3 regions of the Ureibacillus sp. FSL W8-0352 genome follow, and region 3 is predicted to be linked to each of the others. Evidence: riboswitches for the same ligand, from Rfam matches in the RefSeq annotation. Region 3 holds a riboswitch; each other region holds the start of a gene.
What was found. Region 3 has a riboswitch for thiamine pyrophosphate ahead of tenA (thiaminase II). Riboswitches for the same ligand answer to the same signal wherever they lie in the genome.
Positions count from the first base shown of each region.

Region 1: linked by a shared signal. The riboswitch ahead of NST98_RS14030 (LuxE/PaaK family acyltransferase) and the one ahead of tenA (thiaminase II) in region 3 are both predicted to bind thiamine pyrophosphate.
Region 2: linked by a shared signal. The riboswitch ahead of thiM (hydroxyethylthiazole kinase) and the one ahead of tenA (thiaminase II) in region 3 are both predicted to bind thiamine pyrophosphate.

Region 1 covers NZ_JBBOQT010000001.1:2,781,167-2,786,766, reverse strand. The annotation lists partial or broken gene NST98_RS14050 (winged helix-turn-helix transcriptional regulator) at 1-268, shown strand, start outside; gene NST98_RS14045 (FMN-binding negative transcriptional regulator) at 856-1,500, opposite strand; gene NST98_RS14040 (GNAT family N-acetyltransferase) at 1,506-2,027, opposite strand; gene NST98_RS14035 (MarR family winged helix-turn-helix transcriptional regulator) at 2,048-2,500, opposite strand; TPP riboswitch at 2,674-2,785, shown strand; gene NST98_RS14030 (LuxE/PaaK family acyltransferase) at 2,839-3,927, shown strand; gene NST98_RS14025 (acyl-CoA reductase) at 3,924-5,363, shown strand; gene NST98_RS14020 (ABC transporter ATP-binding protein) at 5,376-5,600, shown strand, end outside.
Region 2 covers NZ_JBBOQT010000001.1:694,066-699,665, reverse strand. The annotation lists gene thiE (thiamine phosphate synthase) at 6-632, opposite strand; gene thiD (bifunctional hydroxymethylpyrimidine kinase/phosphomethylpyrimidine kinase) at 625-1,440, opposite strand; gene thiM (hydroxyethylthiazole kinase) at 1,443-2,189, opposite strand; TPP riboswitch at 2,269-2,370, opposite strand; TPP riboswitch at 2,430-2,532, opposite strand; gene NST98_RS03555 (reverse transcriptase-like protein) at 2,672-3,325, opposite strand; gene NST98_RS03550 (carbonic anhydrase) at 4,126-4,920, opposite strand; gene NST98_RS03545 (YqhG family protein) at 5,147-5,600, opposite strand, start outside.
Region 3 covers NZ_JBBOQT010000001.1:2,328,076-2,333,675, reverse strand. The annotation lists gene NST98_RS11815 (NCS1 family transporter) at 1-911, shown strand, start outside; gene NST98_RS11810 (hypothetical protein) at 921-1,115, shown strand; gene NST98_RS11805 (M23 family metallopeptidase) at 1,278-2,270, shown strand; TPP riboswitch at 2,514-2,619, shown strand; gene tenA (thiaminase II) at 2,719-3,405, shown strand; gene tenI (thiazole tautomerase TenI) at 3,421-4,023, shown strand; gene thiS (sulfur carrier protein ThiS) at 4,020-4,229, shown strand; gene NST98_RS11785 (thiazole synthase) at 4,232-4,996, shown strand; gene NST98_RS11780 (ThiF family adenylyltransferase) at 4,993-5,600, shown strand, end outside.

The DNA of each region.
Region 1 (5,600 bases), 450 kb from region 3:
ATTATCTTATTGCATTTATTGAAAAATGGTACTCAAAGATTTAGTGATTTAAAACGAAGTATACCTGGAATTACACAAAAAAATGCTGACCAATCAATTACGTGAGTTAGAAAACGAGGATATTATTCAGCGTGTTGTCTATCCATAGATTCCTCCTAAAGTGGAATATTCGATTACCGAGTACGGCCGGAGCTTAGAACCAATCTTACACGCAATGCACGAATGGGGAACAAACCATATCCAGCATAAAAAACAAAAAAATGAATGAATCGATGAGTAAATAAATACTTAAAACACCCAGCTTCTTCGCTAGATAGCTGGGTGTTTTCAAAAAAGTAAAAGAAAGAATCATTCACATTCTGGCTCAATATCCAATTATCCTAACCTTCATTTCACCTTGCAATAATATGACTTGCTTAAACGACGGTTTGCTTCCCACCATTATCTTGTGCTTTTCCCTTGAATGTGTAATGTGTTAACACTTCTTTTTGCGGTTGCTGCAAATTGAAAAATCATCATTATTAGAACAATCACATTTACTTTCCTCTTTTCTCCGTTCTGGGTTGTATCAAATATTCTGTTAATGTTATTAAATTCTTCCATTCTAATTAATAGAAAAGAAGTTGATACTTAACTGGCTTAAATATAATAAAAAAGGAGAATCCTTCTTTTACTTCTGTACATGATGAATGGAATGGATATCCTGACAGTTTTCACATTCATCCTCGTTTAAAACCTAAAAAAAATTTAAACCCATGAAATTTTGCAATGTGCAAAACTTCATGGGCTATTTTTCTATTTAGGAGGATTTTGTCCCAGCTCCTCCTCAATTTCTATTCTAATAATCTCATCTTGTTATTCAGATTTTCCTAACTCGCCTTTTTTATTTTTTATTCTTCTTTTCATTACTTTTGCCATTTGTTTAGAGCTTAAATCGCCTTCGCATTCCAATTTTTCAATGATGTTCAGATAATCCTCTTCATTTCGGTTTTGACTTAATTTATAGGCAGCTTGCAATTCTTGAATTTTAATTTTTATTCCAACAATTCCTTTGATTTGTTTTTTTGTTTGAGCAGAAAGATTTTCCCATAATACAGGATTGTCACGATGCCCTTCATATTTTTTTAATAATAAAATAAGGTCTTCTTCTAACTCAGTTTTGTTCATAATACTAGCTGTTCCATAAACATGGACAGCTTGATAATTCCAAGTTGGTACATTTTCATGGCTATACCAAGATGATGAGATATATGCGTGTGGACCTTGGTAAATTACAAGCACGTTTTCATTTTGTGATTCAAAGCTTTTCCATTGAGGGTTGTTGATAGCTAAATGTCCCGTTATATAATAATCATCTCCTTGCTTTCGCAACTCCAACGGTAAATGAGTAGCAATTGGTTTATTTTCAAATGTCGAAACAATTGTGCCGAAGGAGTTTTTCTGAATAAAATCAATGATTTCGTCTATATCCGTCACTGTAAAATATTTCGGTATATACATGCTAATCAACCTTCCAATGTTTTGATCATAATCAAGTCAGTCTGCTCTTCATCCCCCATATAAAAGGAATGAGATTCTTTTTGAACAAATCCCATTTTCTTATAAAAACCAATTGCATTTTCGTTCTTTTCCCAAACCCCAAGCCAAATTTTCTTTTTATTCCATTCCTTTGCAACTTCAATCGCTTTATTTAGCAAGACTTTTCCAAGTCCATGCTTCTGAAATTTCTCTCGAATATAAATTCTTTCAATTTCAAGGAATTCATCGCCCATTTTTTCCGTCTGAGCATCATCACTATTGACTTTTAAGTAACCCGCCAATTCATTTTGGTAATAGACAAAGAAAAATTGTGAATGAATATTGGATAGCTCTTTCTCTAATTGTTTTATATTAAATGCCTTTTCTAAATATACTTTCATATTTTCAGGTGAATTTTGATCTTTAAATGTGTAATAAAACGTTTCAATGCCCACTTCTTGTAATGTGTGCAAATCTTCAAGGGTACATGTTTTTATTTTGATTGTCATAGTGAACATCTCTCCTCATATCAATAATTTCGTTTGTTTCCCTTCTTAACGTATTCCCAATCTTTTTCAACATTTTTTCTTACCCGCTGCAAAAGATTGAATAATGTTTCCACTTCTACTTCAGATAATCCTTGTAAAGCTACAGCGTTAGAATGATCATGTTCTCTTATTAAAAACGGATAAACATTATTGCCTTTCTCGGTCGCATAGAGTTTCTTAATTTTTTTATTTTGTGGATCCTCTCGCTTTTCAACAAATCCGTTCATTTCTAGTTTTTTTATTGCGCGTGATGCAGTTGTCCGATCCACTTTGATCATTTCAGCCAACTTTTCTTGAATAATTCCTGGGTTCTCACATATTCGTACAAGGTACAAATACTGACCTTTTGTTAAGTCATATTCTTTAAACTCGATATTACTGATTGAATCTAGTGCTCGTGCTATCATCCCAATTTCACGAAGAACTTCTTTCATAATGAACCCCTCTCATTTTGTTGTAAATGCAATATTTTTAGTTCATTATACTCAACTTTTGTTGCATTTACAATAAAAAATAAAACCAATTGAATATCTACATAATCTTAGGATGAAAATTCAAAAAAATTTGCAATCTTTCACAAGAATAAGTAGACTTTATATTGAAACTGAATATATTAACCGGGGGCTTGCGGAAGCAGGCTGAGAGTACGACTAATCCGTCGTTGACCGTTTGAACCTGATTTGGGTAATGCCAGCGCAGGGAGTGTAGTAAGTCGAATTATGCACTTTGCTTAGGCAGAGTGCATTTTATTTTGCGGAAAGGGTGAAAACCGATGACTCAGCAACGAGAAATCATAGAGGAACTTTCTCAATTTATCAAAAAGAATCAAGCTTCAGAAGAAGAGTTTAATAGCTTGGCTTTACATATTTTTAATTATCAATACAAACATAATCTCCCCTATCAAACATTTTGCCGCCAAAAAGGAAAGACACCGCGGCTTGTGAAAAATTGGCGAGACATTCCTTATGTGCCGATGAGTGCCTTTAAAGAGGTTCCATTGACATGTTCAGATCCAGAGGCAGCGGTTAGAGTCTTTATGACAAGCGGAACAACCCAAGGAAAACAAGGCAAACACTATCATTCCACTCTCGAAATCAGAGAACTTTCCATGATTATCAACTTTAAAGAACGGTTTATGAAAGAAACAAATCGCATCCGCATGGGAATTTTGTTTCCAACTGAAGAGAAAATGCCGCACTCATCCTTAGCCCATTATTTAGCTCTTGTCATGAAAGAGTTTGGCACAGAGGACAGCTGCTATTTATTAAAAGAGAACGGCGTACATATTCAAAAAATCATCAGTGAGTTGGAACATGCCGAAAAAACAGGAGAACCATTTGCTTTGCTCGGAGCAAGTTTCAGTTTTGTTCATTTGTTTGAGGAATTGGAGCGTTTAGGAAAAACGTTTAATCTGCCGAAGGGAAGCAAAATTCTTGATACTGGTGGTTATAAAAATAAATCAAAGGAATTGGATTTAAATGAATTTTATCAGTTGCTTGAAAGATATTTCGGTGTAGATAGAAGCAATTGTATTAATATGTACGGCATAACAGAGCTAAGCACGCAATTTTATGATGATGGCAATGAGGTCGTTCCATCTATAAAAACTGGACCTAGTTGGATTCGTACGAGAGTCATCAATCCGTTAACAGGTGAAGAGGTTCCAGAAGGAGAACGTGGTGTTTTAGTTCATTATGATTTAGCGAACTTTAATTCCGTAATGGCGGTTGCTACTGAAGATGTAGGAATGGCGGTTGATGAAGGATTTTATCTGTTCGGTAGAGTTCAAGGTGCCGAGGCAAGGGGATGCTCGCTAGCGGTAGAAGAGTTTATTCAATTGGCGAAAGGAACAGCAAAATGAGAATAACAGCTGGATATATTCCAAATATCGGAGAAACGAAATTTGATAAGAAAATCCTGAAGTTTCAGGATTTAGAAGTGGAACTGCCTCTCCTTACATTAGAGCAAATGCAGAGGGTCATTGACACGGTGAAAAGAGAAAGTGCGGAAATCTTAAAATCACTGTCGGTATCAACAGTAGTGGACATCATCGGTTATGTAACGGAACAATTTTTGGACCGCAGTTCATCTTATCGACAGCAGGCGGAAAAGTTGCTTCCGATTGTCACCGGCTATGATGAGGAGGTAATTCGCCTTGGTCTTACATCTTTTTTAAAAACATTTCGCAAGCACGAACTCCAGCGTTTCCTAGTAGAAGATTTAGGAAATCCATTATTATTAGATCATTTTCAGCCGCGCGCAAAAGGTGGTTTTTCAAAAGCAATTGGACCAGAACTCATTACCCATGTATGGGCAGGGAATGTTCCAGCACTGCCTATTTGGAGTTTCGTATCTGGTCTGCTAGTAAAAGCAGGAAATATCGGAAAAGTTTCAAGTTCTGAACCTCTTTTTGCCGGCTGGTTTGCAAAAGCCTTAGCAGAGGCCGAGCCGAGTCTTGCCAATTGCTTTGCAGTTGTGTGGTGGAAAGGCGGCGATGAAAAGCGAGAGAAGATGATATTTGAAAAGTCGAATCTCGTTATCGGATACGGTAACAACGAAACGCTGCAAGCTTTAAAAAAACAAGTTCCCATTACTACTCACTTTTTGCCTTTTGGTCATAAAGTAAGCTTTGGCATCATTTCAAAATCTGCCTTAGATGCGCACAAAGCATGGCGAATTGCTCATCAAGCCGCACTTGATGTCATTCGTTACGATCAGCAAGGTTGTTACTCACCGCACTTATTTTATGTGCAAAAAGGCGGAAAAGTATCGCCAGTGGAATTTGCCCGCTTGATTGCGGGGGAGCTAGAAAACTTCGAAAAGCGTTATCCAAGGCGTAAGCTTTCCATGGAAGAATCAGTTGCCCTTGCTTCATGGCGGCAAAAGGAAGAAATGAGCACTTTTACAGCAACAGGAAAAGAAGTGCTTGGAACTTCCACACATCAATGGACGGTTGTTTTTGAAGAAGAGGAAAAAGTTTTTACGGCAAGCCCGTTGAATCGAGTTATTCGGGTTATTTCTTTTGAAAAATTAGAAGACATTCTGCCATACATCAAGCCATACCGCTCATTTCTTCAAACGATTGGTATGGCCGCAACCCCTAAAGAACTTTTCCACTGGGCAGAGTTGTTGGCTAACGTTGGCGTAACACGAATCACAGCACTAGGAAAAATGACTTCCCCTGAAGCAGGTTGGCATCATGATGGACGCTTCAATCTAATGGATTTAATTCAAATGGTAGACATCGAATCATCGGCAATAGTGGATAGTGAACAATTTGCTCCTTATGTTGATTAGGAGGTTTTTAATATGAGTTTTTTGGTAATGGAGGATGTAACGTACAGTTACGAACAAGGAAAAAATCAAATTTTACGTGGGATTAGCTGGGAAATCAATAAAGGAGAGTTTCATTGTCTGCTTGGAAAAAGTGGCTGCGGAAAAACGACCTTATTAAAGCTTGCTGCTGGCCTGCTTTCATCTGAGAATGGAAGCATTCGCCTGCAAGGAAAGGAAATAATCAAACCTTTACCTAAT
Region 2 (5,600 bases), 1.6 Mb from region 3:
TGATGTTACTTTCCCTTAAATTGCTGGACTGTCTGACTGCGATTATTGCTATTGCATATAGCGGAAATGACTGCTACTCCGTCAGCTCCTGCTTCTAATACCATATGTGCATTGAATGGAGTAATCCCTCCAATTCCGACAATTGGGAAATTCGGATACATTTTCCTTGCGTCCTTTAAAAAATCAACCCCAGCTGGCTTTTTGGCATCAGGCTTCGATTTCGTCTCGAAAATTGGACCAATCCCTACATAATCTGCCCCTCCTTCGACAGCTTTCACCATTTCTTCTTTATTATGAACGGAAACACCAATTATTTTGTGTTGAAACTTTTCGCGAATTTCTTCTATCGGTGTATCATCTTGACCAACGTGAATGCCATCTGCGTCGATTTTTAATGCAAGATCCACATCATCATTCACAATAAAAGGAACTCCATATTGCTTACAAAGGGATCGACATGCTCTTGCAAATTGTTCTAATTCTTTCCCCATTAACGGTTCTTTACCTTTTTCCCTCAGTTGAAAAATCGTAATACCTGCTTTTAAGGCATCTTCTAGCACTGATAGCGGGGACTCATTATTACAATTCTCGTTACCCATTATGAAGTAAACAGCTAAATCCGTTCTATTCAACAATTTCCACCTCTACTTTAGCACCAAAACGGTGAGCAAAGTGATTTGTTGGGCCATGTCCACGTCCGATATTTAGTGGATTTTCAATTGCCATTTGAACAAATTTTTTCGCTTCGATAACGGACTCTTTTAACGAAAGCCCCTTACCTAAATTTGCTGTAATAGCTGCAGAAAAAGTACACCCTGTTCCATGGGTATGTTTCGTATCAATTCGTTTTGATTTTAATTGAAAGAAAGAGCCGTCTTGAAAAAAGACCGTATCAACAGCAGATGGACCTTCCAAATGTCCGCCTTTCATTACTACACAATTAACACCAAGTTGCAAAATCTTTGCTGCTGCTTGTTGAATGTCATCTGCTGTTTCAATTTTCATACCTGTGATTTTCTCAGCTTCTGGAATATTAGGCGTTAATACGGTTGCTATTGGCAATAATTCATTTTTCATCGCTTGTACGGCCTCTTCTTGCAATAACGCTTGCCCACCTTTTGCAATCATCACTGGATCAACGACTATTTGAATATTTTTATCTATTAAATTTTTTGCAATCGTTTTAATAATATCTGCAGAAAATAACATACCTGTTTTTAATGCTTTCACTTCAAAATCTTGTAAAACTGTATTCAATTGTTGTTCCACAAATTCAGACGTTGCAGGATAAATACCTTCTACGCCTAATGTATTTTGAGCAGTCAATGCGGTAATGACAGATGTACCAAAAACATTTAGCTCCTGAAATGTTTTTAAATCCGCTTGAATGCCAGCTCCCCCGCCGCTATCTGAACCAGCAATTGTCAAGACAATATTCACAGTTATTCACCTCTTGAAATTTGATGTAATCCATTTAATATTTCAACTTGGAAGGAACCAAGGTATTTTTCTTTCGAAGCATTTTCAGCGACTTTTTTATAGTCAGCTAATACATTTCGAATATTTTCAAGTTTTCCTCCATCCAACGTTAATGCTGCAGCACAAATAGCACTTAATAAACAACCTGTTCCTGTAACTTGAGTCATTAACTCATGGCCACCACTAACTGGATAGTGTTCTATACCGTCAGTCACGAAATCTTCTTTTCCAGATACAGCGACAATTGCACCATACTTTTGAGCAGTTTCCTTAGCAACAAGGGTAATATCCATTTCTCCTTCTCCACTATCAACTCCTTTTGCTTGCCAATTAATTCCCGCAATTGCTGCTAATTCTCCAGCATTACATCGGATTAAATCAAATTTAATCTCTTTTAATAAATTTTTTGTAATTTCTTTACGATATGTTGTAGCCCCCGCCCCGACAGGATCAAGCACGACAGGAATGTTTAGTTCATTTGCTTTTTTGCCAGCTAATATCATTGCTTCTACTGAATTTTTATTTAATGTACCAATATTAATTAATAATCCGTTTGCAATAGCGACCATGTCTTCTACATCCAATGGCTCATCTGACATAACTGGTGAAGCTCCAATTGCAAGCAAACCATTTGCAGTAAAATTCGTTACAACGGTATTTGTAATACAATGAATTAATGGATTTTTTTTTCTTATTTTGATTAAGCTCATATATATCCTCCTATAATTGTAAAAATTTATGTAAAGAAAAAAGCTCCTTTGCACGGCGCAAAAGAGCTTTGAAAATAGAACACAATCTTTCATTGCTCCCTACGGCAGTGCTAACTGCATCAGGTTCTAAGGGTTAGGTGATATCACCTTCTCAGGCACTTGGCCACCCCTGCAATTATCATATGAAATAAAAAAACTCTCCAAGTTTGGAGAGCAACAATACACATAATCATAATTCATACGATAAGGTATTTTGCTCCCTACGGCAGTACTAGCTGCATCAGGTTCTAAGGGTTAGGTGATATCACCTTCTCAGGCACTTAGGCCACCCCTGCAAAATTTAATAATTTTTTAGTTGTTATGAAAATTATAACACATTTTCATTTTATTTTTTCAAATAATTTAATAGAATTTAAAAAGATTGCTAGATAAAACAGCTAAATCACTTAAATTCTAGATTGAATGTCACAAGTTTTTCTCGATTAATCTAACTCTATTTTTCCTTCAATTATGGTATTATTCAATGCTTGAGTTGCTAATCGATCGGCTTCTTCATTCCCTTTTCGCGAAACTAATTCAAATTCAGGTTTAATTGCTAGTTGATTTAATTTTTCATCAATTTTATTCGCCCAATTTGTTAATTCTTTTTCATAAATAGGCCATTCTCCACTCATTTGATTAATAACAACCTGTGAATCACCAATGAATCGAACAGTTTGATGATGAACGCCTATCACTTCTAACTCTAGAATACTTCCGTATAATGCCGCATATTCCGCTTCATTATTAGATCTTAAGCCAAGTTGCATTAAATTTTTTCTAGTTCGATAAGATTTTCCGTTTTGTTCAAAATATATGGCAAATCCTAAACCGGCTTTTTGACTTTCTAAATCATAACCACCATCAAAATACACTGTCACATTGGATGGCTCAGTTTCGATTTCCTTTAAATATTTTTTTATTTCTTTAACAGACCATGTACTGTCATATTGATCAATAAAGGTCATATGTTTTACTTTTCCGGTTTTCTTTAATTCTTCTGCAATCAATAGGGCTTGAACTGGCGGCATTTCATCTGATCGAAAAGTTGTTTCCAATCCTTTATGATGATACGTCCATTCAATGGTTATTTTCATGAATATAACCTCCCTGTTCCTGTTTACTTCAACAATTCGATATGTGCACTAATGTAGGCTTTGGTTTTTAATTTTTTTTATGAAATGTAATCGAACATAACGAAACTTCAATCGCTTAATTCGATTATACATGATACGAAAAGATGAGCGGATGTTTGAATAATCTTCAATGAAATCGAGAATGACATGTTCAATCATAATGAAGAACCATAATGTAAGGAAAAGAACAAGGATTACACCATCAAATAATTTTGTGACTATCAAGTAATATGAATAGAAGAAGTATTTAATCGTTATAAAGATGAAGCTAACTGTGATGATAACTATTGGAATATATCGAAACAACAAAGTTTTTTTTGTGAAAACCATAAGGAGAAAACTTACAATACAACAAATCAAGACAAATATTACAGTTAACATATTAATAATCATTCAATTCACCTCACTATGCAACTGGATGAAGGAAATTACCACTTTTTTGTTATTTTTTTCCTTTAATAACAAAAATATTCAATAACGTGAGGCATTTTTAAAACAGTAATCATAAAACGATTTATGAGCTTAATTAACACAAAAAGGAGCGATACCGCCCCTTATTCTTTAACCATTTAAAAAATTCAAAATAATCAACCTGTAGAATCACTCCCTCACTTTATTACTACAGCTGATTAAAACCATGAATGCTCAGAAAGTAGATGAGAAACAAATTGCTGTATTGAACCATAAAATATTCAACATATTTATAAAGTGCATTTCAATGTCAATCATTCATATGATATGAGGGATTATATTTAGAATATTTAATTGATGGTTATTTTAAAAATTTTCCTGTCATTCTTTGGTTGTATAGGTCGATTCGTATGACCGAAAACATCTCTAAACATAGTAATTTGTTCAATTGAAAATTCGATTGGCTCTTCTAATACAATCCAGTCAACCCCTTCTGTACAAGGAGGTGTCGTCAAAGAACCGGAATAGTAATACCCTTCCCTTACTTCAGGAATTAATTGTAATAAATTGAATGAATCCATTTCTTTTTCATTCATATTTTCATCTTGTATAAACTTCCATATTTCTTTAATTGCTTCGTTTTCTTCTCCAGATTTTATAAATACCGCTATTACAGCATGGTCGCCTTTTTCATTTTCGTGTACGAGATGTAATTCCATATCATAGTTTTGATTTTCGATTTGATGTTCACTTGGTAAATGGAAATGGAAGGAATGAAATTTGTATTGTTCATTATCAACCGAAATAAAACTTGTATTCGATTTCGAATATACTTTAAACTGATTTCTTTGTTTTATTAGTACAACAGGTTCCTTTTCATAATGTATGTTGATTTTTGGGGCATCTTCAAGAAGAACATTCTTGTATTCAATTTGTATAGGTGATTGCATTGTTCCTTTTTCACAAGCATGAACTTCCAATTCTTTTGAAATCTTTTTTTCTTCATCAGTATAAGAAACTTCTTTGAATGTATAGTCATTTTCTCCTGGTGATTGTTCAATAGTTGATTTTTGATAAGATAGATAACCAACTACACCAAGGCACAATGATAGCAAAAAAATCACAATATAATAGTTTAACTTCATCAATATTCCCCACCCATTTTTCCATTTTTTATTTAATTTAACCAAATAGATGATTGATTTATACTTCGGTCATGCTATATAGCACCATTCCCTTGTTTATAAACTTAATAGAGCTTGATTAAAAATACATACTTGCATGAGTGGGGAGCGGAGAGTCCAAGCCGCAAAAAAATAGTAGTACTTACCATAGATTTGGTTAGTACTACGAAAATTAGAATGATTTCATTTATTTTAAGTAAAACAGTCCCCCGCTAACGATTTCAATTTTAATTCGAGGTTGAAATCGCTCTTCTAACGCTTTTTTCTCTATTTCATAAATTTCTGGTTTGTTTTCTACATCTTCATAAAAATGATCTAATATTTCTTGTTCCCTTTTCCATCGTTTTTTTGCCTCATCCGCCCAAGATAAATCATCATTTGCGATATAATTTTCAATTGCAGTTTCCAAACGTTCAATCGCCCTCATTGGAGAAACAATATAAGGTAGGCAATATGCGTTTTTTGGCAATTCATCCGTTAACTGCAACGCACATAATATATCTTGGAAGTCACTTTTGACGCTGCCATGAATTAAGTTAATTCCTAAAGAAAAGAGCAATTCCTTTGTTTGGTCTGTATGATAAGAAACTTTAAAATTAGCACCAATCCATGGAAATAAACTTGCTCCTTCAATATCTTCA
Region 3 (5,600 bases):
CTGCAACAGGTGTTGCTGCTTTTACTGCCTTCATGGTTATTGTAATGGCCAATATGGGATTCTGGGCAACGCTCGCAGCAGATATGCCCTCATTATCCAGATTCTTTAAAGCGCCAAAAAATGAGCGAAATTGGTTTAAGCGTAATAAAACGCAATTAGTAGGTTCAATCATTGTGATGCCGATTTTTAATACGTTGATGATTATGATTGGTGCAGTTTGTTATGCATCGGTTGGAACGGGCGATCCAATTGTGGCGTTACAAGAAGCAGCAAGTGGATTCATCTTAGTCATCTTGCTACTAATGATTATTCTCGCCCAATGGTCAACGAATACGTCAGCAAATGTTATTCCAGCAGCAACGATATTTTCAAATATTGGTGGACCAAAAGTGCCTTTCTGGGTTGGGGTAATTATTGCCGGCATCATCGGTATATTAGCTCAACCATGGAATCTGTTTGATATTCTTACTCAGGCATTACTCATCATTGGTGGTATTTTAACATCGATTGTCGGTGTGTTGTTTGCAGATTACTATATCCTTCGTAAAAGAAGAGTGAATGTTAAGGATTTATATGAAGTAGATGGTCAATATCGTTATGCTAACGGAATTAACTGGGCAGGAATGCTTGCATGGATTATTGGGGGAATTATTGCCAATTTATTACCGACCTATTCTTCAATTGTAGGATTGGTAGCAGGTGCGGTTATTTATTATATTCTTGCAAAATATTGGTGGTTTAAAAAATATCCTCAAGCTGAAATAGTAGATCCAGATGATTCCAAATATTTAGGAATTACAGCTGGTAGGGACTGGATGATTGATGGTACAGAGACGGATGTAGAAGTGATCTTTGGAGAGCTAGAGGTGGAGGCAACCGAGCAAGTCATCCCATCGAAAAACATAGAATGAGGTGATTTGATGTCTGAAGAATATAAGGAGTTTCTTAAAGAAAAAGAAATTATTGAAAAGTATTTAGAAAAGGGATTAAAAATAGAAAAAATTTACGAAAACTTAGATGGTACAGTTGTAAAATTTTCAAATAGTGATGAAGAAATAATACTTACAACTCCAAATGCTAGAAAATTAATAGTTACAAAGTTGATACATGCTTGATTCTTTCGTGCTTAACATGTGTTGTTAAGCACTTTTTTATTTGCATAAAACTCTCCTACATAAAGGAAATTGGTATGTAAAATAATGGACTTTATTGTCATAGGAAAATCACTCATGGTTTAAAAAATTCGGGATATTCTAATGAAGAAAGGAGGATTCGTTTTGGTTCGAAAAATATTTCTCCCCTTATGTTTGGCGATTGTATGCTTTTATATATTTCCGACTTACGTAAATGCAAAAGAAACGAAGGAAAATGTTTATCAGGAAAGAATGAATTTGTACAAAAGCTACGAAACGCCATTTGTCCCATGGTATCGTTTGGCGGCGGTCGATCAATATGAAAGAAATATCCAAGAAGTACGGAAGGATATTCCGAAGCGTGAGAGTATCATCGCGATTCAGTTTTCTCCTGAATTTTGGGTTGGAGAATTGAATCCAAATGAGGAAGATACTTCACCTTTTTCAATTGGATATTTTGGGGGGAAAGGTCTTGATGGAAACGGAGATGGCAAGGCAGATCGAAATCATGACCAAGATATTCTTTATACAATGGCAACGTATTTAAGCGAATTTGGCCCGTCAGAAGAGGATTTTAAAACTGCCTTATGGGAGTATTACAAAGATGAAAAAATTATCAATCAAATTATAACCATTCAAATACTTTATAAACATTTCAATTCTATTGAGTTAGACAAGCATATTTTTCCCCTCCCAGTTCGAGGCTATAATTACAGCTATAAAGGAACTTGGGGTGCTAGCAGGGGATGGGGCGGAAGACGTATACATGAAGGAACGGATATTTTTGCAGGCTATGGAACGCCTGTTCTGTCAACTTCTTATGGTGTTGTAGAAGTGATGGGCTGGAATCAATTTGGCGGTTGGCGAGTTGGCATTCGGGATAATCAAAATACGTATCATTATTACGCACATTTAGCATATTTCAATAAAGATTTGAAAGTTGGAGATATTGTAGAACCGGGAACAATTCTTGGCGCCGTAGGAAGTTCTGGATATGGTAAAGAAGGAACGAGTGGAAAATTCCCTCCACATTTACATTACGGAATGTATAAATTTAATGGCCGTACAGAATGGGCATTTGACCCATATCCACATCTTTTGCAATGGGAAAAACAAACAAAGAAGGGACAAAAATAACAAGAGTTGCTTTAGCGAAAAATCGCTAGAGCAACTTTATTTTATGGTAGAAGCCGCAAACATTTTTAGCTAAAAGTATTTGAAGAATATCCAGTCTGCTAAAAAAGATTATGCTTTTCAATGAGACACTGGGAAGTAGAAAGTTATATATAGTTGGAATAAAATAACAAAATTTATATTCATTTTAACTTATTGAAAATTTTATGAGTTCATGTAACAATGATTGTAATTTAATAAAGCATTATAAATCACTAGGGGTGCTAATTCATTTTAGCTGAGAGAGGCATTGCCTCAACCCTTTGAACCTGCACTAGGTAATGCTAGCGAAGGGAAGTGGTTGTTGGGACTCGTATTGTCTATTATTATATCTTTTTGCATTTCGGGTTTTAAGCCACTTCATTTTTGAAGTGGCTTTTTTTAATGGTGAATTGAATGGGAGGGAGAAATGATGAAATTTACTGACCGACTTTTAGAAAAGTATTGGTCGACTTGGAGGAAAAACCATGAACATCCGTTTGTAAAAGAGTTGGGTGAAGGCACATTGGACCCTGACAAATTCCGTTTTTATATGATTCAAGACTATTTATACTTAATCGATTATTCCAAATTGTTTGCTTTAGGTGCGGTGAAAGCGCCAAATCTTGAAGTGATGACGGTGTTTGCCAACCTGCTTTATTACACAATGAATGGAGAAATGGCGTTGCACAGAAAATATGCGAGTCGTTTTGGCATAACGGAAAAAGAGCTGGAAGAGGCAAAACCGTCTCCGGTAACGCTTGCATATACGCACTATATGTTAGCTGTTGCACAAAATGGTTCTATCGCTGAACTTGCAGCTGCTCATTTAGCTTGTGCATGGAGCTACTGGGAAATTGGATGTGAACTTGCTGAAATCGAGGGTGCTAAAGAACACGGATTATATGGAGACTGGGTAAAAATGTACAGTTCCGAAGAGTTTGGCCAATCAGCGCAATGGAATCTCGATTTGCTTAATCAATTGGCAGAAGGAAAACCGGAATCTGAACTTTTACGACTAGAAGAAATCTTCTTAAATACAACACGATTTGAATACATGTTTTGGGACATGGCATACAACAGGCAAATGTGGCCGACTGATGAAAAAGTCAATGCATGAAAGGAAGTCAATGTATTGGAACTGCATGCCATAACTGATGGAAAAAAATCAATTAAAGAGCTGAAAGAGATTATTACATCCATTGCCGATGTTGTTGATTACATTCATATACGCGAGAAAAGTAAAGTGCCCGCAGAAATCGTTGCGCTAGTAGAAGAACTTATTTATGCAGGGGTGGAGAAAGAAAGGCTTGTTATTAACGACAGGCTTGATATAGCCCTACTTACGGGTATACGGAACGTACATCTTCCAGCAAACAGTCTTCCGGCAGCAAAAGTAAAAACGGCGTACCCATATATGAGAGTTGGGGTTAGCGTGCATTCCGTTGAGGAAGCAAAAACTGCTGAAGAAGCGAGGGCAGATTATTGTCTTTTCGGTCATGTATTTGAAACGGACAGCAAAAAAGGATTGGCAGGTAGAGGAACGAATGCCCTAGGTAAAATCGTTGAACAATTGCAGATTCCCGTGATAGCGATTGGTGGAATTACGCCAGACAACGTTGAACAAGTGCTGGAGAAAAAAGTGCATGGCATTGCGGTGATGTCTACCATTTTCTCATCGAGTCAACCAAAGGAAGCCGCAATCCATTTAAAAAATATTGTTCAAAAAGGGGGATGAAGTTGCATCTTTACATTAATGGCCGAAAAACAGAAGTGCAAAGTAGTATTCAAAGTGTTGAAGATTTGTTGAAGTTTTATAAATTACAAGATCGCATAGTCGTGGTTGAACAGAATGGCGAAATTGTATTGAAAGAACAGTACAGCAAGCAGCTAGTGAATGATGGCGACAAAATTGAAATTGTCCATTTTGTTGGAGGGGGATAAACATGTTAAAAATTGCAGATAAAGTTTTACAATCAAGATTGTTGTTAGGTACAGGGAAATTTCCGAATTTTGAGATTCAAAAGGAAGCGGTAGAAGCATCTGGAGCAGAGATTTTAACTTTTGCGGTCAGAAGAATGAATATTTATGCACCATCCCAACCGAACTTTTTAGAAATGTTGGATCTTTCCAAATACACGCTTTTACCGAATACGGCAGGAGCCAAAACAGCGGAAGAAGCAGTGAGAATTGCGAAACTCGCAAAAGCTTCAGGGTTATGTGACATGGTGAAAGTCGAAGTCATTGGGGATGATAAAACTCTTCTCCCTGATCCTATTGAAACATTAAGAGCATCAGAAATGTTATTAGAAGAAGGATTTATTGTCCTTCCTTACACTTCTGATGATGTAGTGTTAGCGAAGAAGCTGGAGGAATTGGGAGTTCATGCTATCATGCCAGGAGCTTCTCCTATTGGTTCTGGACAGGGTATTATCAATCCATTAAATCTTTCATTAATCATTGAACAGGCAAATATTCCTGTCATTGTCGATGCAGGAATTGGTTCCCCAGCAGATTGTGCGATTGCAATGGAGTTAGGTGCAGATGGCATTTTATTAAATTCAGCGGTGTCAGGTGCAAAAGATCCAGTTAAAATGGCAAAAGCAATGAAACTCGCTATTGAAGCTGGAAGACTTGGATATGAAGCAGGAAGAATTCCGAAAAAGCGCTATGCTGTTGCCTCCAGTCCAACAGAAGGGATTCTTTCATAATGGAGCGATATTCGCGACAAATTTTGTTTTCTCCGATTGGTGAGGAGGGACAGAAAAAATTACTGAAAGGCCATGTACTCATTGTTGGTGCAGGGGCACTAGGTTGCGCGAATGCTGAGATGTTAGCTCGAGCTGGCATCGGTAAAATCACTATCATTGACCGGGATTACGTCGACTTGACGAATCTCGGTCGTCAACAACTTTATACGGAAGAAGATGCAAAAAATAAAATTCCGAAAGCTGTTGCTGCACAAAAACATCTACAAACAATCAATTCAACCATTCAAATTGAAGGGATTGTTGGGGATTTTTCAATTGAATTAGAAGAGATGGTAAAAGATGTGGACCTCATCATTGATGGAACAGATAATTTTGAAACGAGATTTTTCATCAATGATGTTGCCATGAAACACGGCATACCATGGATTCACGGTGCGGTTGTAAGAAGTTATGGTATGAGTGTTTCGATCGTGCCAAAACAAACACCGTGTTATAATTGTTTGCTTCAAGTGATTCCATCCGATGGTATGACTTGTGATACCGTTGGAGTCATTAGTCCAGCGGTGCAAATCGTTGCATCTTATCAAACAGCGGAAAGCCTGAA